DNA from 4 places in the Anoxybacillus sp. ST70 genome. Region 1 is predicted to be linked to each of the others. Evidence: riboswitches for the same ligand, from Rfam matches in the RefSeq annotation. Region 1 holds a riboswitch; each other region holds the start of a gene.
What was found. A riboswitch is a leader RNA that binds a small molecule or an ion and turns the genes downstream of it on or off. The one in region 1 is predicted to bind cobalamin.

Region 1 (7,392 bases):
CTTTCTTTTGTTTCCCACACGGCTTCAAGAGCTGCCCCTTTGGCAGGTTGCATTTTTGCCGCAAATGATGCGGATTTATGCCCGATAAACGGTGTAGCTGTTGCTGCGATTAATCCTAAAATGAGTCCGTATTTAAACGATTTTTTGAAAAACTCGATATGTTGTTTGCGTAATAAATGCCAAGCACTAACCGCCATCACAAAAAATGCCCCAACGATATAACAGCTAACAACTGTATGAACGAACATATGCCATGCATATGGATTTGTCACAACTTCCCAAAAGTTTTGAAGTTCGATGCGGCCGTTTCTTTCAATATATCCGACCGGATTTTGCATAAAGCCGTTTGCTGTGATAATCCAAAGCGCTGAAATGTTTGTGCCAAGCGCCACCATCCAGATCGAGAAGGCACGAAGTTTTGGTGAAATTTTATCCTTCCCAAATAGCCAAATGCCCATAAATGTTGACTCTAAAAAGAAAGCAACGAGCGCTTCAATGGCGAGCGGAGAGCCGAAAATATCCCCCATATATTTCGAATACTCCGACCAGTTTGTCCCAAACTGAAATTCCATTGTAATTCCTGTCACAACACCGAGGACGAAGTTGATCGCAAACAATTTTCCCCAAAAGTCTGCCATTTGCCGATAGAGCGGATTTTTTGTTCGTACGTGTTGTGTTTCCATCCATGCAATTAAAACAATAAGACCAATCGTTAACGGGACGAATAAAAAATGATAAAAAACCGTAATGGCAAATTGAAAACGGCTAAGCAAAAGCACGTCGCTCATGTATCCCCCTCCGATATGCTAAATATTTTTCATATGTATAAGAGTAACCTCGATACGTGAAGAAGAGATGAGAGAAATGTTGCAAAACTGTGGCGATAATTTTAAAAAAATGTGTCTATTCACGATTATTAACATGAAAAAAGAGAAAACCCCCTGCACTGAGCAAGGGGGATGCTGTTATTCGTTCGGTTGGAACGTTTTACAGTCTGTTTCTGTTGAACTTGTTGCCGTTGCACCGGCATGGCTTACGACATAGATTGCGTCTGCACTACATCGATTACCTTGTGACCAAAACTGACAATTTTGCACTTCACAAAGCACATCTTTTGCCATGATTATTCCCTCCTTTCTTTATGCTGATGTTAGTGTAGACAAAACGTTGGCAAGACATAACATGAAAAAATGAGCAAAAATAGTGAGAATTTTTATCATTATATGTTGACATAGATAATCATTCTCAATTAGAATGAAATTGTGCAATATAAGACAAAAAGTAGGAGGGAGTTATATGTCATCGTTATTAGTTGTTGGTGCGGATCATTTAGGAAACATTACCGATAAATTAAAAAACTCAGGATTTAAGGAAATTATTCATTTAGATGGTCGAAAAGTGAATATGGTGAAACGTCAAATACCAGAGCACGTCGATATCGTATTTGTGATGACGGATTATATTAACCATAATTTAGCGAAAGTCATTAAACAAAAAGCAAAAGATCAACACAAGCCGATTTACTTTGTAAAGCGTTCATGGAGTTCCATTCAATCTGTCATTGAGCAAATGGGGGAGCTAAAACGAGTGAACTAAGGAGGAGAGGACATTGTGGCAATCGTTTCTGAATGAAGTGTTAACTTATCATTACAGCATATCTCCACCTCATCGTTCATCGCTTACGTTGCTAAAAGGAATTGAACGGGCAACATCATCGTTTCCGATCGCTTCTTGTGACTCTCCCGTTACATACTATAAAATGATTGCAAAAATGACGGATTACTTGCTTCGCTTTGTCGCCAATGATCGGTCATTTGTTCACATATTAGACGAGCACGATGCGTTAATTACTGCATCATATACGTCTGACACATGCGTTGTCCCATCATGTATGAACGTTTTTGTTGTTGAACGCATCCCTTTATTGCATGCAATACAACAATTTGAAAATTTATTTGATCAAAAGCCGAAAATCGTACGAATATATCATGTGATGAAAAATCGTTTGTCCTATGTTACGCCAACAAGTGGAATGTATTGTACACATTGATTGTAAAAAAACCGGGTGATCTTCCCGGTTTTTTACAATTCATCAAATCCATTAATATCGGTTGTTTTTGTGTATGAACGTGGACGGGCTTCAAAAAAGTCAGTTTTGCCTAAGTTTACGTTTTCATCGCTAAAGACGCGAATCCAAGGCATCGCGTTTTCATCCGCCTCGTAGCGGTCGTCTAAGCCAAGCATGCGCAGCCGCTTGTTTCCGAGATATTCGATATATTTCTCCATTTCAATGACATCAATGCCATCGATGTCGCGCAATACAAAACGCGACCATTCCGTTTCATAACGGATCGCTTCATCGATGTAATCATATATCCACGCTGAAAATGATCCGTCTTCGTCCAGATGAGGATTTTCCCATAATACAGCGCGTACGAGTTGGGAAATGAAGTAGCTATGGCATAGTTCGTCTTTATTAATATAGCTAATCATTGTAGATGTTTTCAGCATTTTTTGGTTTCGCGCTAAGTTGTAAAAAAAGGCGAACCCGGAATAAAAATTAATTCCTTCTAAGACGAGCGAAGCGACAAGGGCACGGCAAAACGTTTCAACCGTTGGCCGTTCACGAAACGCTTCATATACGCGAATGACGTGTTCATTTCTCTTATAAATGTGCGGATTCGTGCGCGCCATTTCAAAGGCCCGGTTTTGTTCGGATAGTTTCTCAATAGACGCAAGCACATACGAGTACGACTGATTATGGACGACTTCTTGTTGTTCGATAATCGAAAAAATCGCTTTGACGCTCGGATCGGTAATGTATTCTTTCATCGCTCCGATAAAGTTCGGTTGCACAGAGTCTAAAATCGACAGCAACCCGATAATGTGTAAAAATGCATCACGTTCCCGCTCGCTTAAATGATGCCATTGTTTAATATCATCCGACATGTTAATTTCAAACGGCGTCCAAAAGTTGCCGAGCAACATTTTGTATATATCATAAAAATGGCTATATTTAATATCGTTCCAGTTTAAAATGCCGCTTGCTTTTCCGTTAATAATGCTTGTTGCTTTATTTGGATGCGACGGCTCGAGCAATTTTACTTTCGTCAATAACAAAACGCTCAACCTCCTTGAGTAGTTGATGGACGAAAACAGCCGGTAAATGTTGTTGATGGCCGCGTGGGGATTGTTCAATTTTTAACGTGCCGAGCACCGTCGTCACTTTTCGTAAATGGTACGCCATTTCATCGACAGCGCGGCAATAGTATGGCCACATTTGATCTCCTGTGCCAAACAGCGCAACAGGAGGCAAAGAAAGATTTCGCTCTTTAATAAGAAAACGAAGTAGCTTCCTCATTTCGTCCGGAAGTTGTCCATTTCCCCACGTATATGAACCGAATAAAAGAAGTTGTGTGTCATGAATGAGCGATTCGATCGCAAACATATGTTCAACATTGATCGTTTTCACCGCATGTCCGTATGAGCAAAAAGCTTCTTCTATTAACAGCGCCACTTCTTTTGTGTTCCCTGTTTTCGATGTATAACAAATAAGAACGTTCATTTTTTATCCCCCTACGATGAACAAACGTCGCATTCTTCAATCGTTACTGCAGTACTACGAACGTAATACGTCGATTTTAACCGCTCTTTCCATGCGGTGAGATGCAAGTCCAACAAGTCTTTTGCTTTAATCGTGTTATACACATATAGATTAAAACTTAACGACTGATCGACATGTTTTTGTCTTGCAGCATTTTGACGAATGCTCATCTTTTGATCCACTTCATAGGCGTTATCGTAAAACCAAAACGTTTTTGCGTTTAAATCAGGGACGGTCACAGGAATTTTATAATTTTTCTTTTCTTCAAAATATAAACGGTTAAAGACAGGGTCGCACGATGCTGTTCCGTTTGCTAAAACGGATGTGGAAGCGTTTGGCGCAGGCGCCATTAAATAGCCATTTCTCATCCCATATGCCATCACTTGTTGTTTTAAATGATCCCAATCTAACTCATCATGGGAATAATACCCACGAAGTTCAAAGTATTTTCCTGTGTGCCAATCGGAGCCTTCAAACGCTGGATATGCTCCTTTTTCTTTGGCAAGCTCCATGCTCGCTTGAATCGTTAAATAAGCAATTTTCTCGAATAACTGATCAGCAAGCTGTACGCTTTCTTCGCTGTTCCATTTGATTCCTTTTAGCGCTAATAAATGATGCCAAGAAAATGCCCCTAACCCGATGGCGCGATATTTTTTATTGGTGAGGACAGCTTGCAACACTTCAATTCGCTTTTCGTTTAAGTCAATGACGTTATCGAGCATGCGCACTTGAATCGGGATTAATCGTTCTAACACATCATCTTGTACGGCACGCGCTAAATGAATGCTCGATAAGTTGCAAACGACAAAATCGCCCGGCTTTTTATGAACGATAATCTCCCCATCTTCTGTATACTCTTTTGTGACGATCGTTGGGCTCATGTTTTGCATAATTTCTGTACATAAATTGCTAGAATAAATCATGCCTGCGTGTTTGTTCGGATTCATCCGATTTGCTTCATCGCGATAAAACATATAAGGCGTTCCTGTTTCTAACTGTGACTTTAATATCCGTTTCATGATTTCAATCGCAGGAACGCGCTCTTTACTTAACTCTGGATGATTGATACATTCCTCATACTTTTCACGGAACGAGCCATTTCCTCGTTCTTCATCATAAAAGTCTTCTAGCCCTAATGGATTGCCGTGTTTATCTTTCCAGCCCATCACTTTTTTCACTTCATGTGGGTCAAATAAATACCAATCGCCGCGCTTTTCGACTTGTTCCATAAATAAATCAGGGATGCATACGCCATAAAATAAATCATGGCATTTTTGCCGTTCATCGCCGTTGTTTAGCTTCGCGTCTAAAAACGAGAAAATGTCTTTATGCCAAACGTCTAAATATACGGCAATACTTCCTTGCCGCGTACCGAGCTGGTCAACCGATACGGCGGTATTGTTTAATTGGCGCATCCATGGAATGACGCCAGATGAAACTCCCTTAAATCCCTTGATGTCAGAATTTCGTGCGCGAATTTTTCCTAAATATACGCCAATTCCTCCACCGCCTTTTGATAAACGAGCGATGTCGGTATTCGACTCATAAATGCCAATTAAACTATCGTCTACCGTATCAATAAAACAACTCGACAATTGACCATACGACTTTCCAGCGTTTGCGTAAGTTGGCGTAGCAACGGTCATGTATTGGTTAGATAACGCCCAATATGCTTCTTTCGCTAGTGCCATTCGTTTTGTCGGATGTTCATATGCCATTAATGTTAAAGCAATCGTTAAAAAGCGCTCTTGCGGCAGTTCGTAAATTTCGCCGCCATACCCTTTCGCTAAATAGCGATCAACGAGCGTTTTTAACCCGATGTATGTAAATAGCTCGTCCTTTTTTGCGTCAATCCATGTGCTCGCTTCTTGCAGTTCTTCTTTCGTATATCGTTCCAGTAAAAACGAGTCGTAAATGCCGAGATCGACGAGCATTATTTGCAATTCATAAAAGTAGCGATATGTGTCGGATACATCATAGCCGCGATTGTTAGCTGCCTCGTCGTATAGCTGTTGCAAATAGAGACGAGCCGCAACAAACGTCCAATCCGGCTGTTCTACGGTGATTTCATCAAGCGCATTTAAAATAAGTTTATTCATCATGTCGTTGTACCGCTGCGTATGAGCAAGCGCCCGTACAGTCCGTTCAATGTATCGCTCACTCGCTAAGTGTGGAAAGTCTTTGAAAATAGGAAACAATAATGTGCGGATCGTTTCTTCATTTCCTTCTGTTTGTTGTTTTATGTACACCATATAACATCCCTTCCCCTAAAAAATAAAAACATCCGCTCTCATTGAGCGGATGAAACGATGGAAAAAGGCATGCTTTCACCATCGTTTCATCTTCTCAATCCCCGAAGAATATGAAACGATACAAGGAAGGCAGGTCTCCTGACTCGCGCTTCTTCCTACTTTGGATTCCTTCCCATATATGCGCCTGAAAAGCTGACATATACAGTGGTGTTGTTTCCATTTCGTCTGCGCACACAGTTGCGGGGACAGTTCTGGATTCGCACCAGATTCCCTATTAAGTCCGCTCGGACACCTTCACTTGTCGGTTTCAATATATAGTTATTATTTCTTGCAATCATCACAATATATTGTACGAAAAAGGTTTACGTTTAAAACTATAGCGAAAAATCTCAACATTTGCAATCATTATTTTTCATCATTTGCTACATAGCGCCGGTCTTTCATAAACAGCCGCCAAAAATAAATGAATCCTGGAAATAAAATAGCAAAGCCGACGATATACGTCACAAAAAGGGCACGAAACGTATTCGGATGCGTAAATCCGGATTCGATTGTTACATTCGGATAAATCATATATGGTAAATGAGCTTTTCCGTATGCGTAACTTGCACAAAAATATTGTAAGACGATGGCTACAACCGCAAGACGTGGCATTCCGCGTCCGTTTTTTCTTTTCCATGAAGGAAGAAAAAGCGCCCCGCCAGCTAAGAGAAATAATACGACAGAAGCGACAAGCCACGGCCAACGTGCAATCATTCCGTCATATAGCCAGCGCGCTTCGTTTCGCATCGTGACCATAATGAGAATAGAGGAGAGAAGAGCAAACGGCCCGATGATGAGTGCATCGCGGCGATAAATCGTATATGCTTCTATTTCATTTGCTTCGTTTGAGTAGTCTGCTAATAAAAGCGACGAAAGAAAGAGTGTACTTGTAATCGCAAAGGCGATAAATGCATATTCATGTGGGCTTGTAAATAAGCGATCAAGCCGTAGACGACTGACTCCATTCATTGTTTCAACAAAAGAACCATGCGTAATTGGCAAGACGCTAATTAAAAAGGCTGGAATAAGTAAGCTGCTTATACCAGAAATGTAAACAAGCACTTTTTCATATTTAGGAGCAACGTGTGAAAAAACGAGGAACGCACTACGTACAGTAAGCAAAAGTAAAATGATGCTTCCGGGTATAAGTAAAATGGTTCCAAGCATAAATGTCGCTCCGGGAAAAAAGCTGACGATCGCCACGACGATCGCAACGATAAAGACGTTTGTCACTTCCCATGTCGGTGATAAATATCGGTTTGCGATTTTCGTTGCTTTCGTTTGCGGGCGGTTTATATATACCATCGACCAAAACCCTGCTCCAAAGTCCATCGTCGCCATGACGGCGTAAATAAAAATAAATCCCCATAAAATTGAAATAGCAATTAATTCATCTGTCATCATCTTGCTCCTTTCTACATGTGCGTAGATAAGTGTTGTTCAATCGGATGGCGGCGGAAATAAGAACGCAAGACGAGCACGACTGCGACGAGT
Region 2 (7,392 bases), on a different contig from region 1:
AATGATGAATCGGTATATCTCTCCATTGTTGAAGTGAAAACTGCTCTATCACTTCATTCATCCGCTCGCGATTTGATTGCAAACTAATCGCTAATTCTTCTTCAATGGTCGGAGCTAAAAATTGGTGTTCTGGGTTTTGAAAAACGACGCCGACATGCTGGCGCAAATCATATCGCTGACGCCGATCTGCTACCTTTTTGCCTTCCCAATATACGTCTCCTTTCGTCGGACGGTAAATGCCGTTTGCATGAAGGAGCCATGTCGTTTTTCCACAACCGTTTTTCCCAATTAACGCATATTTTTTCCCACGCTCAATCGTAAGCGATACACCTTTTAATGCGGATACGCCGTTTCGGTACGTATAATGAACATCATGAAACGTTAACATATAAGACCTCCATCATAAGTAAAACAACAAACCATACACACGCTTCAATCACATATTTGCGCGGCAATTGTTCGTCCCCACAAATCGGAAAAATAAACGATACGTTCCGCGCCGCTTGTGCAATGATCGTCGCTTCGTAGTCGCGCATCGCTTGGCGAAACAGTTGTGCCACCGCAAGCGACGCGAGGCGCCAACTTCGTTCACCATTTTTTATTCGCACCGTCATAAACAATTGCATCGCTGCTTTTTCTAACACGAAAATGAAGCGATACGTCAATAACAGTAGCTCAATAAATGCTTTAGGGACGTGCCACCTGCTTAACCCATGGACAATGCGAAAAAATGGTGTTGTGATTGCGAGAAAAAAGAGGGCAAATGAACTTGCCAATGCTCGCAAGCAAATCGTCGCCGCTTCCGCCATATTTTCGCTGACAAAATGAATCGTCTGATCAACCGTAAAAAGAAGCGGAACACAACTTCCGATCACGACAAGCACGATGATGACAAAAAAGCGAACACAAACACGCCAAGGCAAGCGCGCATGATAAAGAAGCCAACTAAACAACCAAACGACGATGATACAGCGAACGACATTCGTTCCACATAATGCCCATATGAGCCAGACAAATGTCAGCGTCAGTTTAAAAGTGATATTTAGTTTAGCAAGCTCGTTTCGGTAAGCCCATTCATCAAGCCAACTAACCATTTCGCTTTCGCCCTTTATATAGCCCGATAATATATCCAATGACTCCAGCACCAAGCGCTGCTTGTAATGAAAATAGCAACGTTTCCACCTCACCGCCTGGCGGCTCAAATAAAACATCAAACCACGGTTCATAATGCGGAGCGATTTGTTGAATCATTTCTTCTGCAAGCGTATCAGCCCCAGCGAACTCTGTATTTTTCACAATAAATAGCGGCAGCACGATCAACAGAGCGGCAATGAACAACAATAGACGATTGCTCATTTAAAAAACACTCCTCTCTCCTCTAACACATCTAACTCTCGCTTCGAGTACGTATGCAAAAAGTTCCATACAACAACGGTAAGAAGTCCTTCCGTAATCGCAAGCGGAACTTGTGTCAGTGCAAAAATGGAAGCGAATTTCAAAAATGCGCCCCATACGCCGCTTGTCACATCTGGAAATGCTAGGGCGAGCTGAAACGACGTCATAACGTATGTTGCCAAATCAGCCATCATCGCTGCTAAAAAGACGGATATACGCACGGATATTCCACACTTTTTACATATAACAAACAAACCGTACGCAACGAGCGGACCAACAACAGCCATAGAAAAAGCATTCGCCCCTAGCGTCGTCAAACCTCCATGCGCCAGCAAAAGCGCTTGAAATAATAGCACTGCTGTACCGATGACCGTCATAATAAACGGTCCAAATAAAAGCGCACCAAGTCCTGTCCCAGTCGGATGCGAGCTACTTCCCGTCACCGATGGAATTTTTAATGCCGAGAGAACGAATGTAAACGCCGTCGCGAACGCAAGAAGTAGTTTCACCTCCGGCTTTTGTTTCATCAAATGTGAAACATGGCGCATGCCAACAAAGAAAAATGGCAAAAAGAGTAACCACCAAACGAGCGCCCAATGCCAAGGTAAAAATCCTTCCATAATATGCATCGCATATGCAGATGGAGAAAGGGCGAAAAGAATGTACACAGCAATACAAATCGTCATCCACCATGTTTTTTTTCTCACTTTTCTTTCCCCCTTGTCGCCTGACTATATTTCGGCATCTTAAAATTTTCATCATATGTGTACGTCACGTAATCACATAACATGTCGCCATCACGTATATGTTTTCGGACAATGTCCCGTGCAACGTGCTCATCGATCGTACGATACCAAACACCTTCTGGATACACGATAACAACACACGCATCTTCACAGCGACCATTGCACCTCGTTCGCGTCGTATGCACGTCGGCATGTAGTTGAAGTTGATCAATTTCATCACGAATGGCTTGCGTCACCTCCTCTCCTCCCTTTCGCATGCAGCTCCCTCCGTTGCAAATGAGCACATGATGCTTCGTTCCTTGCAAATTCCACGTCGCCATATATCTTCGCTCCTTTTATCAAAAATAAAAAAAGCACCCCTAGGCAGAGGTGCAGAAAAAACGAAAGATTCAAAAAATAGAGCATACGCCATCTAAGCATACATCATCGCTATAACGTCCATCGTTCCCGCACGTCTACCTATATTCCCGTAGGCAGCCGACGTATCGCAAGCAGGCAGGTCTCCTGGCTTAGGTTCATCATTTCGCTGCGCCTTCCCAAAAAATCAGTGGCACGTTGCAACGAAACTCCCCATCACAGTGGCGGGTACCGCGACGGCTTTGCACCGTTCTTCCCTTTTCAGCATACGTTTGTATGCACCGTACTTGCTCATCGTATATGCGTTTTCAAAGAACATGATGTTAATCATATGATACACCATTTTTTTCTTCTTGCCTATCCTGTTTACGAAAAAAGCACCTTCTTATTCAGAAGGCGCTTTGTAGTAATCGCACGAAAATCGTTTCACGAGCGTATGTGGAATGATAATTCGTTTAATCGGCTCATTCGGATTTTCGATTTGTTGTATTAAATTTCTTGCCGCTTCAAAGCCAAGTTGGAAAATGTTAATGTCTACCGACGTTAACGGCGGACGGGAAATTTCCGATAAAAGGACGTTGTTAAAGCTGACGATCGATAAATCCGTTGGCACGCTTAAGCCCATTTCTGCAAGCGTATTTAAGACACCGAGCGCCATTAAATCGTCGGCGACAACGAGCGCAGTTGGCGGCTCAGCGAGTGAAAGCAGCTCTTTCATCGCCTCTTGTCCGCCTTCTTTTAAAAACTCTTCATGTACAATGTAATCTTTTCGATACGTCAGCCCTGCCGATTTTAACGCTTTTTCATATCCGCGCAAACGATCCATCGTCACAATGAGATTGACGTTTCCGCCGACAAAAGCGATGCGCTCATGACCGAGTTCAATTAAATATTCTGTCGCCTCGCGCGCCGCGCGCACGTTATCGTTATCGACATGTGTAATTTCCTCCGCTTTTTTATGCGGTTTCCCGATGACGACAAACGGCACGTCTTCTTTTTGCAAATACGCCATAATTTTATCGTTCGCACGCGAATACAGCAAAATGACTCCATCGACGCGCTTTCCTTGTACCATATGCACGACGCCATCGTAAATTTCCGCTTCCGTTTCCCCCGTCGATAACTGCAGCGCATATTGACGATCGTGCACCGCTTTACTGATGCCGCGAATGACTTCTGGGAAAAACGGGTTTTGAAACGCCTTATCCGCTGAGCTTGGCATAATTAAGCCGATGACTTGCGTCGACTTATTTGCTAAGCTGCGCGCGATAAAATTCGGATGATAGCCAAGCTCTTTCATCGCCTCGCGCACTTTTTTCTTCGTTTTCTCGCTAATGCGCGGGCTATCTGCGATGACACGTGAAACAGTCGATGGTGCGACATTCGCTCGCTTCGCTACATCTTTAATTGTTACTGTCATAAAAAATCCCCCATCTCTTACAAAACAATTGCCGCTTCCTCTACCGCTCGTTGTTCACCGTTTACAACAACCGTTAACGGTACGTCTCCAACGAACACGACACGCAACTGCCAAGTTGGTTCGTACGCCCCTTCTGTTTCTACTTCGAAATGAACGGTATCATCCAAAAACGTCGCACGAATATGCATGTGTACATATTCGCCTTTTTCATACGCAAACGTCGTACCGTCATCATCGTAAAGCGTATATATCGATGTTCCTTCCTTCATTGTATACACATATAACGTCAACTGTTCATCCTCAATGAACGTCGATGGCTTCACTTTCGCGTGAGCAATCATTGCCCCTTCCTTCACGTATATTGGCAAACGATCAAGCGGGGCTTCAACGATGTATCTTCGTCCACCTTCAAATCGCTCTTTCGTCCAATAATCGATCCAGCGTCCTTCTGGAAAATAAACGATGCGATGTTTCGTATATGGGCGAACGATCGGTGCGACCATCACTTGTTCCCCGACCATAAACTGATCCGATATATTCCACGTTTCTTCATCGTTCGGATATTCCATCATGAGCGGACGCATCATCGGCACACCTGTTTTATGCGCTTCAAAACATAACGTATATAAATGTGGAAGCCATTCATAACGCAATTCAATATATCGTTTAATCATTTGTTCATACCGTTCCCCAAATGCCCACGGTTCTTGCCGCGCAAAACCGATCGCACAATGGTTGCGAAAATATGGGAAAAAGGCGCCGACTTGCGTCCAACGAACGAGCAACTCCCCATTCGTATCATGCGCAAAGCCACCGACATCCGCCCCGCAAAATGCAACAGCGGACACACTTAAGTTTAAACACATCGGCAACGAAAGCTCAACATGTTCCCAAAAACTGCGGTTATCGCCCGTCCATACCGCTGCATAGCGATGAATGCCGGAAAACCCTGCGCGCGTCAATACGAACGGACGTTTTCCTTTCAATTGCTTTTTCAATCCGTGATATGTCGCCTCTGTCATCATCATGCCATATACGTTATGCACTTGACGATGCGTTTTCCAGCCGTCATGAACAACGTGTTCGTCGATCGTTTTCGTTTCATTAAACACGGACGGCTCATTCATATCGTTCCAAATCCCTTCTATGCCGATGTTTGTATAAAACGCGTGTTGTTCCCCCCACCACTTTCGCACTTTTTTCTTTAAAAAGTCTGGGAACACGCTCGTCCCCGGCCAAACGTCTCCTTTGTATAACGTTCCATCTGCATATTTACAAAAATAATCTTTTTGCACCCCATCGCGATACGTCTCGTATTCCGCATCGACTTTCACGCCCGGATCTACAATCGGAACGATATGAACCCCTTGTTCTTTCGCATATTGAACGAGCGATTGCGGATGTGGAAATCGTTTTTGATCAAATGTAAACACACGATACTCATCCATATAATGAATATCTAAATACACCGCATCAAGCGGAATTTGTTTCGTGCGAAACGTATGAATTAATTCGCGCACTTCTTGTTCCGTTTCATAACTATAACGCGATTGATGATACCCAAGCACCCATTTAGGCGGCAGCGGCATGCGACCAATGAGGTGCGTATATTGCGTTAACACATCTTTCGGATGCGGCCCAGCAAACACATAATAATCGAGCGCTCCCCCATCTGATGTAAATGTGTAAAACGATTCATGACGTAAATCAAACGTCGTTTTATACGTATGGTCAAAAAAGATGCCGTGCGCATGTCCGTTTTTTAACACCATCATGTACGGATGTGATTGATATAGCGGATCTGTTTCTAAATTGTGTGGCGCATACACGTCTGTATTCCACATCGTCCATACTTCGCCACGCTTATTTAATACACCCGTTTTCTCTCCTAAACCGTATACGACATCTGTCGGAGCGAGCGCATGTGTACAACGCATGCGCCCTTTCGCTTCAAAACATACAGGTTGTACGTCGCGAACAAGAAGCGTCCCTTCCTGATCGTATATCGCTAAACGAAACGGACTTCGCTCGATGATGACCGTCAGCTGTTTCGTCTGTAGTGTCCAACCGTTTTCTTCTTCACGAACGCGCACGTCCACTTTTTCTGGCGTTGCGACGACCGCAGGACTGACAGAGACGTACTTTTGAGCGAACGGATCGATCGTCACTCGAACGATATCATCACGATAAAAATGTATTTTACCCGATGCCCGCTCGCACGTAAATGCAAATATTTGCTTTTTTCCTTCAATTTTTTGCACATGTCCAATCGGTTGCCATCTTTCCGCTTCATCCGTCTGATCGACCGGCCGAATCGCAAAACTTGTATCTTCTAGCATGCTCTCTCCCCCATCATCATTATGCTTTTCGTTTGCGCGCGAAGTATAAAAACAGACCAAATGCCGTATATACCGCAAGAAGCGCCGCAATAAACGGAATGTTTAATCCCGTTTTTGGCGCAAGCACGTAAATTTCCGCCGTTTCGCGATCTAAAATGATGTCGTACTTGCCGTCTTTGCTGCGCACTAAATCTCCCGCCAGCAACCCGCGCAATTCTTTTCCTTGTTCTAGCTCATCGTCGAGCGTCACTTTTTGCGTTTTTGACGTATTATTGATCGCAATTACCGTCGTTTCCTTTCCATACGTCCGCTTAAATAGAGCCATGCCATCTTTTTCATAAAGCAATTCAAAATCACCGCGACGAAGCGACGGAAGTGTCTCGCGCAATTCTCCGAGCTTTGTCACATAATCAATCAACTCTTTATCGGTACGGAAATTCATTAAACGACGGTTATCTGGATCTTCCCCACCGTCAAGCGCAATTTCTGTTCCATAGTACATGATTGGAATGCCCGGCGCTGCAAACAAATACGTCAATCCGAGCTTTAAACGCGTCACCGGATTGATGCGATTTTGCAACGCTAAACGCGTAAACCGAACGGTATCGTGATTGTCTAAAAACGTTCCGAGCAAATACGGTCGGTCATAAAACGCCACGTTTCGCTTCCATACGTTGTAAAGCGGCTCAAGCGATTGATCGACGTTTGAAAAAATGGTTGACGCTTCTTTGTAAAACGGAAAATCAATTAGCGCATCGATGCCGTGCTTCCCATATTCCGCGACATAACGTGGGTCGTCATGCCATACTTCTCCAAGAAGGAAAAAGTCTTGTTTCACCGACTTCACTTCTTTTGAAAACTCGTCCCAAAACGATTTTGGCACATGTTTCACCGTATCTAAACGATATCCGTCAACGTCTGTTTCTTTTATCCACCATTTCGCGACAGCGAATAAATACGCTTTCACTTCCGGATTTTCTTGGGCTAAATCCGGGAGGCCAAACAACCAACCGTTTTCTACTTCTTGTTGGTTCGCCCAATTAAAAATGTCTTTTTTCTCATGAAACCAATCTTTTTTCGCTGGATCATTTAACCACGGATGATTGTAGCCCGTATGATTGACAACGAAATCTAA
Region 3 (7,392 bases), on a different contig from region 1:
TCGCTTGTCATTTGTAGTTTAGACCGTGTTGTACCGTTATATCGTGCATTAAACAATCAACGAGTGACGCGCAACGAACAATTTTTACAAAGACAACGTCTATTTAGTCGCTCGAAAGTAGAAAGTGATGAAACGGCATGGCGAAACATCGCGGACAAGTTAACAAAGCGTGGCTATCGCGTTCGAGAAGAAAACGGAAATATTTTAGCTGAAAAAGGGCGCTTTTCACGTTGGGGACCGTATGTAAACCATATTGGGCTCATCATTTTTTTAATCGGTGCCATGCTTCGTTTCGTTCCGGGCATGTATGTCGATGAAAACATGTGGATTCGTGAAGGAGAAATCAAAGAAATTCCCGGAACGAACGGAAAATATTTTTTAGAAAATAAAAAATTTATTTTTGAAGTATATGAGAAAGGAAAAGAGAAAGAAGCATTTCAAGCGGCCATTGATCGCATCGGTAGCGGAATGATGGCGAAAAACTATCAAACGGACGTCGTATTGTACGAGCGTATCGGCCCGGCCGTTCCGGGAGAAGAACCGAAATTAAAAAAAATAAAAAGCTTTTCGATTCGAGTGAATGAACCGTTAAAACACGATCATTACGCATTATACCAAGTTGATTTTAAGCTAGATGAATTAAAAAGCATGTCGTTTCATCTCACCGACAAGGAAACGAACAAATCGTTCGGTACAATTACAGTTGATTTAATTCAACCAGAAAAAGAATATGATCTTGGTAACGGGTATAAAGTGCAACTATTAAGCTATTTTCCAGATTTTTATTTTGATGAAAACGGCAATCCAAATACGCGTTCGAAAGTACCGAACAATCCAGCATTCGTATTTAAAATGTTTGCTCCGGATCGTCCGAAAGGCGAAGTAAGCTTCACCGCCATTCGTCAAACGATTGAACCGCTTGGTAATAACAAATATAAAATGGCGTTTGCGAATATTGAAACACGAAATGTATCCGCATTAACGGTGCGTCGTGATTTTACACTTTGGATTTTAGGCGTTGGCGGCGCGATTTTTATGATCGGCCTTATTCAAGGGATGTATTGGAACCATCGCCGCGTATGGATTCAACGGATCAACGACGAGGTGCTCGTTGCCGCACATACGAATAAAAACTGGTTTGGGCTGAAAAAAGAGTTGGAAAGTATATTTCATGATACGCCGTTTGTCATGCCAATCGATCAAGCGGACAAGCGGTTATAAGGGGGGAACATCGTGGTTCAGCTAAGTAGCACGTTACTATACGTGGCATTTGTTCTATATTTAGTTGCAACGCTTTTCTTTGGTGGCGCGATTCGTGTCAAAAAGAAAGAAGGGGTAGACCGTTGGGCAACGATCGGGATTTTTGTGACGATCATTGGTTTTGTCGCTCAACTCGGTTATTTTATTACGCGTTGGATTGCCGCTGGACATGCACCTGTCAGCAATTTGTTTGAGTTTACAACGTTTTTTGGCATGATGCTTGTCGGCGCGTTTATCGTCATTTATTTTATTTACAAAACGAGCTTGCTCGGCTTATTTACTTTACCGATTGCCATTTTAGTCATCGCTTATGCGAGCATGTTTCCGCGGGAAATTTCACCGCTCATCCCAGCTTTACAAAGCGATTGGTTGCATATTCATGTGACGACAGCAGCAGCTGGAGAAGCCATTTTAGCTATTAGTTTTGCCGCCGGAATCATTTATTTAATTCGTGTTGTCGATCAATCAAAACCGAGTAAGCGAACGTTTTGGCTTGAATTTGTATTATTTTTCTTAATTAGTACGCTTGGTTTTGTCATCGTGACAACATCGTTTCGCGTTGCTGGTTATGAAGCAACATTTGAGTGGATCGATAAAAATGGCAAGCAAGATGAAATGGTATACCATATGCCCGCGCTTGTTGGCCCGCATGAAGGAGTGCTAAAAACAGAAGAGCGCATGAAGCCACTTGTGGACATGCCAGCGATCATTAACGCGCGGAAATTAAATACGGTCATTTGGTCTTTATTTTCTGGGCTTGCGCTATACGGATTGCTTCGCCTGCTTTTACGCAAACGTATCGCAGCCGCATTACAACCGCTTGTGAAAAACGTCAATTTAGATTTAGTTGATGAAATCGGTTATCGTTCCGTAGCGATCGGCTTTCCAGTATTTACGCTCGGTGCGCTTATTTTTGCGATGATTTGGGCGCAAATCGCATGGACGCGTTTTTGGGGATGGGACCCGAAAGAAGTATGGGCGCTCATTACGTGGTTGTTTTATGCTGCCTTTTTACATTTGCGACTATCGAAAGGATGGCATGGTGAACGTTCCGCATGGCTTGCGGTTATTGGCTTTGCGATCATTATGTTTAACTTAGTGGCGGTAAACTTAGTCATTGCCGGTTTACACTCATATGCTGGATCTTAAAAACGCCTTCGCCACGAAGGCGTTTTTTCATGAAAAATCTCGCAGGAAACCCCTGCTTCTAAGCATGGGGAAGAATGCGAGTTTTCTTCACGAGAAGTAGAAAAAAGTTTGGCGGTTTTGTACAATAGAAAAGGAGGAGGTATGACATCATGGAGAAGGAAATTAAAATTTTAGTTGTGGATGATGAAGAACGAATTCGCCGCTTGCTTCGCATGTATTTAGAACGTGAGCAATATGTCATTGATGAGGCGGAAAACGGCGAAGAAGCGCTAGCGTTAGCCATTGAAAATGATTATGATTTAATTTTGCTTGATCTCATGTTACCAGGAAAAGATGGGATTGAAGTATGTAAACAGTTGCGTGAGAAAAAAGCAACGCCTGTCATTATGTTGACAGCAAAAGGAGAGGAAGCGAACCGCGTGCAAGGGTTTGAAGCAGGAACGGACGATTATATCGTAAAACCGTTCAGTCCGCGTGAAGTTGTGCTTCGTGTAAAAGCGCTGCTTCGTCGCACAGCCAACTCTCCATATGTACCGACAGATACGACAGCACGGGATGTGCTTGTTTTCCCGCATTTAACAATTGATCATGATGCGCATCGTGTGACAGCGGATGGACATGAAGTCAGTTTAACTCCGAAAGAATATGAGTTGCTTCACTTTTTAGCGAAATCGCCAGATAAAGTGTTTGACCGTGAACAGTTGTTAAAAGAAGTATGGCATTACGAATTTTTTGGCGACTTGCGCACAGTGGATACGCACGTCAAGCGATTGCGTGAAAAATTAAATAAAGTGTCGCCAGCTGCAGCGAAAATGATCGTCACCGTTTGGGGTGTCGGGTATAAATTTGAGGTCGTGAATGAATGATGGCGTTATGGCGTAGTGTAGTCGGCAAACTATGGCTGACGATTTTGTTGCTTGTTGCTTTCGTCCTTTTTATTTTAACCGTCTTATTGCTCGGTTTTTTTGAAAAATATTATTTAGAAAAAACAAGTGATCAACTTACTCAACAAGCGACAAAAGTGGCTCGCGTTGTCGCTGAACATGACGAGCAGTTTGCGCGCTCCATTGCGTGGACGATGGTGGATGATGTAACAAAGTTAATGATCATTATCGATGATCGTCATTATTGGTATTCGCCAAATGAAAAACTTCCTGATTTGCCGCTCTCGTTCATTCAGCAAGATCAACAGTTAGGGCGCGTATTTGATGGGAAAAAAGTAGTGAAACGAACCCTTATGCCAAATCAAACGATGCGAAACGACGAATATAATGAACTATTTATTGTCGGTGTTCCGCTTCATACGTCGGATGGAAATGGCGCGGTATTTGTATATCAGTCGTTAAAAGCGGTAGAAGAAACGACAAAGCAAACGACAAAATTTATTTTTCTTGCCGCGTTTATCGCCATTGTATTAACGACCGTGTTTGCCTTTTTCTTATCTACACGCATTACAGCGCCGCTTCGAAAAATGAGGCAAGTGGCATTCGAAATTGCGCGTGGAAAATTTGATTCAAAAGTGCCGATTGTCACGCATGATGAAATCGGGGAACTTGCGATGGCTTTTAATCAAATGGGACGGCAGTTGCAGTTTCATATTAATGCGTTAAATCAAGAAAAGGAGCAATTAGCAAGCATTTTAAGTAGCATGGCCGATGGTGTCATTACATTCAATCGAAACGGGGAAGTGCTCATTACAAACCCACCAGCTGACCGATTTTTACAAGCGTGGTATTATGAACAAGGGCAAAGCGATGATTTATTGCCACTTCCTCCCGAAGTGAATGAATTGTTTACGAAAGCGGTCGCGGAGGAAAAAGAACAAGCGATAGAAATGGCTTTACAAGGTCGCAATTGGGTCATTGTTATGACGCCGTTATACAATGGCAAAGTCATTCGGGGTGCTGTTGCGGTGCTTCGCGATATGACGGAGGAACGACGGCTTGATAAGTTGCGCAAAGATTTTATCGCAAACGTCTCGCATGAGTTGCGCACGCCGATTGCGATGTTGCAAGGGTATAGCGAAGCGATCGTCGATGATATTGCCGCGACAGATGAAGAGAAAAAAGAATTGGCAAAAGTAATTTACGATGAATCGTTGCGCATGGGTCGCCTTGTCAACGATTTGCTTGATTTAGCGCGCATGGAAGCAGGGCATTTAACGCTTCATGAAGAACAAGTGCCGCTTAGACCGTATATCGAGCGCATCATTCATAAGTTTCAAGCGTTAGCGAAAGAAAAAGGAGTTCATTTGCTTGTTGAAATGAACGATGAGCTCATCGTTTCATTCGATCCTGACCGAATTGAACAAGTGTTGACGAATTTAATCGATAATGCGCTTCGTCATACAGATAACGGTGGCGAAGTACGTGTCATTGTCGATGCAGGGGAAGAAGTCGTGCGCATCTCTGTGCAAGATTCTGGCTCAGGCATCGCAGAAGAAGATTTGCCGTTTGTGTTTGAGCGTTTTTATAAAGCAGATAAAGCACGCACGCGCGGGCGCTCAGGTACAGGTTTAGGTCTTGCGATTGCGAAAAACATCGTTGAAGCGCATAAAGGAACGATCGCTGTCCATAGCAAACTAGGGGAAGGAACGACGTTTACGTTTACATTGCCATTGAAGTAGAAAATTTTTATTGTCATCAGTGACGTTTTTCGTTATGATAGAAACGTAGAAATTGTTCGACAATTACATACGTTCGTTGCAAAAAGGTGTCGAACGGGCAACCTAGTAGACTTAATAGGGAATCTGGTGCAAGTCCAGAACTGTCCCCGCAACTGTAAATGCTGACGAAATGAAAACCGCCACTGTACAATTCGTACGGGAAGGCTTCAAAGTAGGATGACGCATAAGTCAGTAGACCTGCCTTTTTGCACCGTCATTCGCGTCTTCGGGGAGTGAGACGGCGAAACGACAAGGGGAAGTGATTGTCTTTTGTTGTTTCCAGCTCATTCCATTAGGAATGGGCTTTTTTATTTGACATACATAAAAGGGGGAAAAACGATGAAAAAATGGAAACAATATGTGTGGCTTCTTGCGCTTGTATTGACGCTCGGATTAGCCGCGTGCAGCAATAACGCGGAGCCAGCGAAAGAAACGAAGCAAGAGGCGAAAACAGAGGAGGCTGCATTTCCGGTTACGGTAAAAGATGCGGTTGGCGATGTCACGATTGAAAAAGAACCGACAAAAATCGTTTCACTCATTCCGAGCAATACAGAAATTGCATACGCGTTAGGGCTTGGCGACAAAATTGTCGGTGTAAGCGATTTTGATAACTATCCAGAAGATGTGAAAAACAAAGAAAAAATTGGTGGCATGGAGTTTAATGTTGAAAAAATTATTTCACTTCAACCAGACATTGTGCTTGCGCATGCATCAAGCGCTCACAATTCTGAGGAAGGATTAAAGCAATTAAAAGATGCAGGCATTACAGTGATTGTTGTGCCAAACGCCACATCGTTCAACGATGTATATGCGTCGATTGAATTGATTGGGAAAGCGACAGGGAAAGAGAAAGAGGCAGCCGATGTTGTGCAGCAAATGAAGCAAAAAATTGATGCCATTGCGGAAAAAGCAAAAGAAGTAAAAGAAGAGGCAACCGTTTGGGTGGAAGTTTCTCCTGCACCAGAAATTTATACGGCTGGAAAAGGAACGTTTATGGATGAAATGTTAACGATCATTCATGCGAAAAATGCAGCAGGCGATCAAGAAGGATGGCCGATGTTTACAGAAGAAGATGCGGTGGCGTTAAATCCAGATGTCATTATTACGACATACGGTTATTACACACCGAACGCTGTCGAGCAAGTGCTCGCTCGCCCAGCTTGGAAAGATGTCCCTGCAATTAAAAATAAACGAGTATACGATGTCAATTCTGATTTAGTTTCTCGTCCAGGACCACGTTTAGCTGAAGGGGTCGAAGAAATTGCCAAAGTCGTTTATCCAGACATTTTTAAATAATTACATGAGCGCATCGCTTATTGCAACGATTGCCTTGTTATTAGGGGTATCGATTGGATCACAATCGATTCCCTTTTCTTCTATATGGGAGACGGTATTACATCAGTTGTTTCATACGCCGACAAATGTTCCTGCCACCGTTTCGCAAATTATTGTTGCGATTCGTTTACCGAGAGTGATACTCGCCTTTCTGATCGGGGCATCATTAGCACTGGCAGGGGTAGCGTTTCAAGGACTTTTGAAAAACGTTCTTGCCGATCCGTATACAATCGGGGTATCGTCTGGGGCAGCCGTTGGCGCAGTGCTCGTCTTTTTCTTTCAGCTTCAGTTTTCGCTTCTCGGACGTTTTACGCTCCCGATCGTTAGCATCATATTTGCGCTCGTGACATTATTGTTTGTTTTATTATTTGCACGGCTTGCGGAACGAAATATGGCGATGGAGACGATTGTTTTAATCGGTATTATCATAAATGCGTTTTTCGGTTCGCTCATTTCGCTTATGGTCGCTTTTAGCGGCGAAGAATTGCGTCAAGTCATTAGCTGGCTCATGGGGAGCGTGGCGATGCGCGGCTGGTCGTACGTGTCTTTATTTGTTCCGTTTTTTATCATCGGTTCTCTCGGTTTATTTGCACATATTCGGGAGTTAAACGCTTTTTCATTCGGTGAACGGGTCGCTGCCAATATTGGCGTACATTTGTTACAAAAAAAGCTAGCGATTTTACTTAGCGCCTCCTTGCTTACAGGAGGGGCGGTAGCGGTATCGGGAACGATCGGATTTGTCGGGCTCGTTATTCCGCATATGACTCGCCTTATTTGCGGGGCGAATCATCGAAAATTGTTGCCGCTCTCCTTTTTATACGGCGGAACGTTTTTAGTATTAGCGGATGTCGTCGCGCGAACGATCGTTTCACCGCGAGAGTTGCCGATCGGGGTCATTACCTCTCTCATCGGTGCCCCTTTATTTGCAATATTGTTGTTTAAAAGTTTAAGACGGAAGACGGGATCAACATGATTGATGTGAA
Region 4 (7,392 bases), on a different contig from region 1:
GTAGAAGAAGCGTTTCGTAAGGCGCTTTCGTTATTGAAGGGTTCATATGCGATTGCTTTAATTGATGCAGAAAATGATGGTGTCATTTATGCGGCGAAAAACAAAAGCCCGCTTTTAGCTGGATTAGGCGAAGGATTTAATGTAGTCGCCAGCGACGCATTAGCGATGTTACAAGTGACAAATCAATATGTTGAGCTCATGGATAAAGAAATTGTCATTGTCACAAAAGAAAGTGTGACAATTAAAAAGTTAAATGGTGAAGTAGTAGAGCGTGCACCATATGTAGCGGAATTGGATGCAAGCGACATTGAAAAAGGAACATATCCTTACTACATGTTAAAAGAAATTGACGAACAGCCGCTCGTCATTCGCCGTTTAATTGAAAAATATCGCAACGAACAAGGCGAATTGGCGATTGACGAAGAAATCGTGCAAGCAGTGAATGAAGCGGATCGTTTATACATCGTCGCTTGCGGCACGAGCTATCATGCTGGTTTAGTCGGTAAACAATTGATTGAAAACTGGGCGAAAATCCCTGTTGAAGTGCATATCGCCAGCGAGTTTTCTTACAACATGCCGCTTTTATCGGAAAAACCGTTATTTATTTATATTTCACAAAGTGGAGAAACAGCGGACAGCCGCGCGGTACTTGTGCGCACGAAAGAGCTTGGCTATAAATCGTTAACGATTACGAACGTACCAGGTTCGACATTATCGCGCGAGGCAGACTATACGCTTCTTCTTCATGCAGGGCCGGAAATCGCGGTTGCATCAACGAAAGCATATACAGCACAAATTGCGGTGCTTGCCATGTTAGCTGCGGTAGCTGCTAAAGCGAAAGGAATGGCGCTAGATGTTGATGTGACGAAAGAGCTTGGCATTGTTGCAAATGCGATGGAAGCACTTTGCGATGCAAAACATGAAATGGAACAAATTGCGCGCGAGTATTTAGCGACAACACGCAACTGCTTCTTCATCGGTCGCGCCGTTGACTATTATGTTGTATTAGAAGGCGCATTAAAGCTAAAAGAAATTTCTTATATTCAAGCAGAAGGATTTGCAGGTGGAGAATTGAAGCACGGCACAATCGCCTTAATTGAAAACGGCACACCAGTGATTGCCCTAGCGACACAAGAACATGTCAACTTAAGCATTCGCGGGAACGTAAAAGAAGTTGTCGCTCGCGGCGCAAATCCGTGCATCATCTCGATGAAAGGATTAGACATGGAAGACGATCGTTTCGTCATCCCAGCCGTTCATCCGATGCTCACACCGCTTGTGTCTGTCGTGCCATTGCAATTAATTGCTTACTATGCAGCATTACACCGTGGCTGCGACGTCGACAAACCGCGCAACTTAGCGAAATCTGTAACGGTGGAGTAAAGCGTAGAATTGAGTAATAAAAAACACACGTCATAGATTACCTGTATGTAATCGGACGTGTGTTTTTTCATGTAAATATTTTATGCCTTATTGTTTCGTTTGTTTTGCTGATACAATTGTACGATTTGTTCCTCCTGTTCACGAATGATGACTTTCGGAACAGGGGTCGGTTTTTTATTTTGATCGATGGCGACCATTGTTAAAAAGCATGTGGTTGTTAAGTGATGTTCGCCTGTAAATAAATCTTCTGTTTCGACTTTGACGAATACTTTCATGGATGTGCGTCCGGTTGAGTAGACGAATGCTTCGAGTTTTAAAATATCGCCTACTTTCGCGGATGAAATGAAATCAACTTTGTCGATCGAAACGGTGACGACTGCTTTTCGCGCATGGCGCATGGCGGATATTGCCGCAATTTCATCAATATACGCTAAAACCGTACCGCCAAAAATCGTGCCGAGATGGTTCGTATCAGAAGGCAATACGAGCCGTGTTTGAATCGTTTTCGACTGCTCGACGCTCACTTCCATGCTTTCATCCCTCCATAAGCCAAGAGTTGCTGGCGATATTCGTGTGCGGCTTCCACCATCGCTTTGAGTGCATCGATAGCTTCTTTTTCTTTTCGCGTTTTTAATCCACAATCGGGATTGACCCAAAATTGTTCTGGACGAAGAACGCGAAGTGCCCGTTCGATTTGCTCACGTATTTCTTCTTTTGTCGGAATGCGCGGACTATGAATGTCATACACCCCTAAGCCAATTTCCTTTTGATACTCATATGTTTCAAATGATGAAACAAGTTCACCGTGGCTTCGCGACGATTCAATGGAGATGACATCCGCATCAAGCTCATCAATGATATGCATCATATGTTCAAACTGGGAATAGCACATATGTGTATGAATTTGCGTTTCCTCTTTCACCGATGAGGTAGCGAGACGAAACGCCATAACGGCATCTTCCCAATATGATGCATGTTTCTCTTTTTTGAGCGGTAATCCTTCCCGTAACGCTGGCTCATCGACTTGAATGATGCGTATGCCTTCCTTTTCTAACTGCAATACTTCCTCACGAATGGCGAGAGCGAGCTGCATCAGCACATGTTTTCGTGAAATATCGTCGCGAACGAACGACCAGTTTAAAATGGTCACAGGACCTGTCAGCATTCCTTTAACAGGTTTATTCGTCAGCGACTGAGCATACACGGTTTCTTCTACGGTCATCGGTTGTTGATAGGCAATATGGCTAAAAATAATGGGTGGACGAACACAACGTGATCCGTATGATTGTACCCAACCGTTTGTTGTGCATGCCATTCCTTGTAATTTTTCACCGAAAAATTCAACCATATCTGTGCGTTCAAATTCGCCGTGAACAAGTACATCAAGCTGTAGCTGTTCTTGAATCTTGATCCATTTTGCAATTTCTTTCTTTATAAACGACTTGTATTGGTTATCGTTCCATTCGCCTTTTTTCCACCTCATCCGAGCTTGGCGCACGTCGTTTGTTTGCGGGAAGCTGCCAATCGTCGTTGTCGGCAATAGTGGAAGCTGCAAATGTGCTTGTTGTGCTTTTTTTCTTTCGTTGTAAGGTGTTCGGCTTAACGGAACGGTGGTGATGTCGTTTGTTTGTTCTTGTTGTTGGCGGAACTTAGTGAAATAAGCGTTTGTTTGCTCATCGTATTTGATTAGGTCGTCGATTGTTGCGTTTCCTTTCATATATTCTGTAAGCATACGTATTTCATCTAATTTTTCATCGGCAAATGATAAAGCCCCAGCAAGCTCCGTTGGCAAGGCATGTTCATGTTTTGTCGTGACAGGGACGTGCAGTAAGCTACAAGACGGTTGAATGATGAGCTGTTCAGCAACGCCTGCTAAATGATGAAGGAGCGTTGCTTTTTGTGCAAGCGAGCTTTTCCATACATTGCGACCGTCTACAATCCCAGCAACTAATATTTTATCTTTTGGAAATCCGTGTATGTTTATATGTTTGACGTTTTCGCCATCGTCATGCACGAAATCAAGCCCAATGCCTGCGACAGGTAAAGCAACGATTTCACGATAATGCGATACGCTATCAAAATATGTTTGTAAAATAAGGTTTATATTTGGTACATCGTGATGAAAAACTTCATATACATCACGAAATGCATCGACTATATCGTCATCTATATGTTGAACGAGAATCGGTTCATCAATTTGTACTAATGACACGCCCGCTTCGCTTAGTTGTTTGAATAATTCCACATAAACTGGAACTAACTGGGCGAGATGTTTGCGCCACTCATTTCGTTCGTATTGTTTAGAAAGCAAAAGAAATGTAATCGGTCCAAGCAATACAGGTTTTGTTTCAATATGGAATGTTTCTTTTATTAGTTTGTATTCTTTTAATAGCTGATTTTCTACTAATTTCGGCTTCGTTTGCCCGATTTCAGGCACGATGTAATGGTAATTTGTATTAAACCATTTCGTCATTTCCAAAGCATGTTGTCCATTTGTGCCGCGTGCCATCGCAAAATATTGTTCGAGCGCATTGTCTATTTGTTGAAATCGTTCTGGAATATACCCGAACATAAATGCTGTATCTAACACGTGATCGTATAAAGAAAAATCCCCGATTGGAATGAGGTCGATTCCTTTCTCTACTTGTTTACGAATCGAATCAAGTCGAATGTGTTCCATCGTTTCTATGAATTGCTGTTCGTTGATTTGCCCATTCCAAAAAGATTCTAACGCTTTTTTCCATTCTCTTTTCTCACCAATGCGCGGATATCCTACATTTGAACTACGGATGAACAAGTTAAGCACCTCCAGTTATTTATATCCCAATCAAGCGAAAAAGCCCTCTTCCAAGCAGAAGGAGGGCATAGCTAGCTCGTATTGAGATACATGAAGTGCCTCAAGATCATATGTCCTCACTCCTCCCTATGACGCGTAGGTCGTAAGTGCATACAACAGGCAGGTCTCCTGACTTAGCTTCATCGCTGTTTATCTCCTTCCCATTTCGCATGAAACAGTGGATTGTGATAAACAACTCTGCATCACAGTGGCGCGACCGTGTTGGATTTTCACCAAACTTCCCTTTTAAGATTCACAGCATCTGTGAACCACCTGTTGCGTGAACTTATTATTTTATTGTATAAAATTCAGAATAAACGAACTTTTTGTTTTTTTCAACCGAAATATTTTTTCCCGTTGTTTTTAGAGATGTGGTATTATAAATGGGGATATTTTTCTTTTAAGTTAATATTGATATTTTATTGATAATTTTATGTTAAGAAGTATTGATTTTTTTGTTAAAGTTTTAAATGTATAAGATTAAATTATTTCAAACAAAACAAATTAGCTCATCACTACAATAGGTACTTGAAAAGCCGAGGATTTTCTTGTGCCGCCGTGTACGATATTTACTGATTTTCCCTTATAAGTACAAAGAAGGTTTGTCGTTTATTGAGACAATGTCCAGAGAAGCTGATGGAGGAAGAACGTCAAATCGTACGAGAATAGTGTAATGAAAGCGATGACTGAAAGTCTGTCTACCAATCGCTCCAACATTTTCGCTATGTGTCCAAAAGCCGAGACGAGCAGCAGGCGAAACGACGTTTGGAGGTTTGGATTCATGGGTATTCGTTTTGTCCTTGTTCGGTTGTGCGTGCCATCACAAAATCACGCGTCAAACGAACAGACGAAATCATATCGTGCATTTTATCGCCTTATTCGAATGGAAAATGGAGGGGATGAATAACACGATCAAGCTGATGAAACATCGAGGATATGGATACAGAAATATCCAACGTTTTGCATTGCGGGTTTGGTTAGAAACAGCTAACATACTTTAATGGCTTGTGCAAGTACATATTTTTGTGATGAACTAAATAATTAATAAAGGAGTATAAGTATGCGTACTATTCAATTTTTTGCAGTTCTAAGAGGACTTGCAATGGGATTATTTTCTCCTATATGGATTCTTTACTTGGTGGATCAAGGTTATGATTTACTACAAATCGGATTGCTAGGTACAATTTTCGAAATAGCAAAGTTAATTTTTGAAGTACCATCCGGAACATTTGCGGACCGATATGGTATCAAACTCTCAATTGCGGGTTCTTTTTTTCTCTCCGTTGTAACATGGGCTTTCTTTCCTTTCATTGATACATTAATTATTTGTATATTAGCTATGATTATATGGGCTTTATCAGATGCACTCATCTCTGGATCACTAGAAACTTGGATGAGTAGAGTTGTAGGAGAAGAGAGATTCGGGAAAGAAGTAATGAAAAATACTCAAATACTCATTGCATTTATTGTTGTTGGTAGTATTATTAGTGGTTACCTATACTCTTATAATATGTTCTTACCATTTATTATCGTAGTAGCACTTTATACAACCTTGTTTATATGGATGTCAATTTTTGTTGAAGTACCTATAGTTAAAATTGAACACGAACAGGAACATATTAAGGAGTCATTTTTAAATATCTTAAAACAAAGTTTAAAAATAGTTTTCCATAAACGAAAAGTATTGTTAATTGTATTATCTGGATTCTTTACCGCTTTAACTTACGATATGGTATCAAGATATTGGCAGCCCTTACTCCATGAGATGGGTTTTTCTGATACCGGACTAGGCTATATCTTTGCACTAGCAGGAATATTCGCTTTCATTCTCTTAGAAATAACAATGAAATTAGAGGAAAAAATAGAAACAAATCCATATATATCTTTAACAATTGTAGAATCAGTCAGCCTACTACTAGTAGGAGTATTAACAATAGGTTTCAAACCGTTAGGGGCAATCGCAACTTCAATATTGTTAGCAGTTGAAGATGTTAGACATCCAATCGTTATTAGTTATTTAAATAAATTTTTCCCGGATAATTACAAAAGTACTCTATTTTCTTTAAATTCAGGAGTTGGTGCCCTAGGAGAAATCTTATCTGGTGTTATCTTTGGAATTATTGCAGTAAAATTTGGACTAAAAACAACATTTTTGGTAGCTGCCATTTTTCTATTCCCAGCAATTGTTATTTATTGGGTAGTACCTGAAATCCATGATAAGACCACGTGTGTTGATTAACAATAATATCCATGACCATCATATATACATCCAAATTGACATTTTAATCTCTGGTTTACGCAGCACACCCGATGCGGCGTAACACCTCATCTGGGTGCTGTAAGACGTGTTGTTCAAACCGAGTAATCGACAGGGCAATATCGTTTTGATCTTTATGCAAGACGTTAGCGATGACTTCATCTTTCAGCCACTTCCACAACCGTTCAATCGGATTCAAATGTGGGGAATACGGTGGCAGAAAAATAAAATGAAACGCACCGCCTTCTTCGCTTTGAAGGAAAGTTTGCACCATGTTGGCATGATGAATACGCGCATTGTCCAACACAAGCACGATGAATCGGTCGGAATATTTCTCTTTTAACAGGCGTAAAAAGTCAAGGAACGTTTCGGCATTGGCGGATGATGCGCGATGAAACACGACATCGCCTTGTTGCACATCGACTGCGCCAAAAATGGATACGTGAGCGTGGTGACCGTAGCTTGGCACTTGTTTTTGATTCCCTACTTCTGCCCATGTCGTACGAAGCGCTTGATAGGCGCGAACATGCGTCTCATCGACATGAAGCAGAACAATTTCTTCCGTGATTCGTTTTTTTATAAACTCGAGTTCTTTTTAACCGCTTGAAGTACGGAATCGCCTTTGACAAGCTTATAGGTCGGGCGTGTCCATGACAAGCGAAGACGATGCAACAACTTCCGAATGCCTTCCCGTGACATCGAAACACCATAGGTTTGTTGGATGTAGGACTGCAATATACGTGTGTTCCATAATGAAGAAATGCCCCACCCGACATCCATAGGAGTGGTGGTTCATACCAGTTGTCTGATCTCCTGTTGTTGTTCTTCCGTCAGAAATGGCACGCGACCAGGTGGCAAGCGACGATCGAGCAAATGATCAAGCCCACCTTCATTAAAGCGTGCGACGTAGAGGGCA

Region 2: linked by a shared signal. The riboswitch ahead of K1I43_RS02930 ((2Fe-2S) ferredoxin domain-containing protein) and the one ahead of K1I43_RS12575 (ribonucleoside-diphosphate reductase subunit alpha) in region 1 are both predicted to bind cobalamin.
Region 3: linked by a shared signal. The riboswitch ahead of K1I43_RS06105 (ABC transporter substrate-binding protein) and the one ahead of K1I43_RS12575 (ribonucleoside-diphosphate reductase subunit alpha) in region 1 are both predicted to bind cobalamin.
Region 4: linked by a shared signal. The riboswitch ahead of metE (5-methyltetrahydropteroyltriglutamate--homocysteine S-methyltransferase) and the one ahead of K1I43_RS12575 (ribonucleoside-diphosphate reductase subunit alpha) in region 1 are both predicted to bind cobalamin.

The regions. Positions count from the first base shown of each region.
Region 1 is NZ_JAHZOF010000010.1:22,059-29,450, forward strand. Features, by position in the region: gene K1I43_RS12545 (cytochrome ubiquinol oxidase subunit I) at 1-788, opposite strand, end outside; gene K1I43_RS12550 (DUF1540 domain-containing protein) at 966-1,121, opposite strand; gene K1I43_RS12555 (DUF2325 domain-containing protein) at 1,297-1,596, shown strand; gene K1I43_RS12560 (hypothetical protein) at 1,610-2,050, shown strand; gene K1I43_RS12565 (ribonucleotide-diphosphate reductase subunit beta) at 2,083-3,120, opposite strand; gene K1I43_RS12570 (flavodoxin domain-containing protein) at 3,074-3,565, opposite strand; gene K1I43_RS12575 (ribonucleoside-diphosphate reductase subunit alpha) at 3,577-5,856, opposite strand; cobalamin riboswitch at 5,967-6,167, opposite strand; gene K1I43_RS12580 (cytochrome d ubiquinol oxidase subunit II) at 6,262-7,299, opposite strand; gene K1I43_RS12585 (cytochrome ubiquinol oxidase subunit I) at 7,314-7,392, opposite strand, start outside.
Region 2 is NZ_JAHZOF010000001.1:557,324-564,715, forward strand. Features, by position in the region: gene K1I43_RS02910 (energy-coupling factor ABC transporter ATP-binding protein) at 1-388, opposite strand, end outside; gene K1I43_RS02915 (CbiQ family ECF transporter T component) at 372-1,094, opposite strand; gene K1I43_RS02920 (energy-coupling factor ABC transporter substrate-binding protein) at 1,087-1,356, opposite strand; gene K1I43_RS02925 (energy-coupling factor ABC transporter permease) at 1,353-2,081, opposite strand; gene K1I43_RS02930 ((2Fe-2S) ferredoxin domain-containing protein) at 2,099-2,461, opposite strand; cobalamin riboswitch at 2,619-2,800, opposite strand; gene K1I43_RS02935 (LacI family DNA-binding transcriptional regulator) at 2,884-3,918, opposite strand; gene K1I43_RS02940 (glycoside hydrolase family 31 protein) at 3,936-6,257, opposite strand; gene K1I43_RS02945 (alpha-amylase family glycosyl hydrolase) at 6,277-7,392, opposite strand, start outside.
Region 3 is NZ_JAHZOF010000003.1:72,277-79,668, forward strand. Features, by position in the region: gene resB (cytochrome c biogenesis protein ResB) at 1-1,221, shown strand, start outside; gene ccsB (c-type cytochrome biogenesis protein CcsB) at 1,234-2,409, shown strand; gene K1I43_RS06095 (response regulator transcription factor) at 2,559-3,275, shown strand; gene K1I43_RS06100 (ATP-binding protein) at 3,272-5,035, shown strand; cobalamin riboswitch at 5,103-5,294, shown strand; gene K1I43_RS06105 (ABC transporter substrate-binding protein) at 5,414-6,370, shown strand; gene K1I43_RS06110 (FecCD family ABC transporter permease) at 6,336-7,382, shown strand; gene K1I43_RS06115 (adenosylcobinamide amidohydrolase) at 7,379-7,392, shown strand, end outside.
Region 4 is NZ_JAHZOF010000011.1:46,493-53,884, reverse strand. Features, by position in the region: gene glmS (glutamine--fructose-6-phosphate transaminase (isomerizing)) at 1-1,383, shown strand, start outside; gene K1I43_RS13305 (acyl-CoA thioesterase) at 1,464-1,913, opposite strand; gene metE (5-methyltetrahydropteroyltriglutamate--homocysteine S-methyltransferase) at 1,904-4,180, opposite strand; cobalamin riboswitch at 4,322-4,511, opposite strand; partial or broken gene K1I43_RS13295 (ISL3 family transposase) at 4,820-5,220, shown strand; gene K1I43_RS13290 (MFS transporter) at 5,280-6,458, shown strand; gene K1I43_RS13285 (IS630 family transposase) at 6,514-7,026, opposite strand; gene K1I43_RS15950 (winged helix-turn-helix domain-containing protein) at 7,053-7,175, opposite strand; gene K1I43_RS15945 (helix-turn-helix domain-containing protein) at 7,269-7,392, opposite strand, start outside.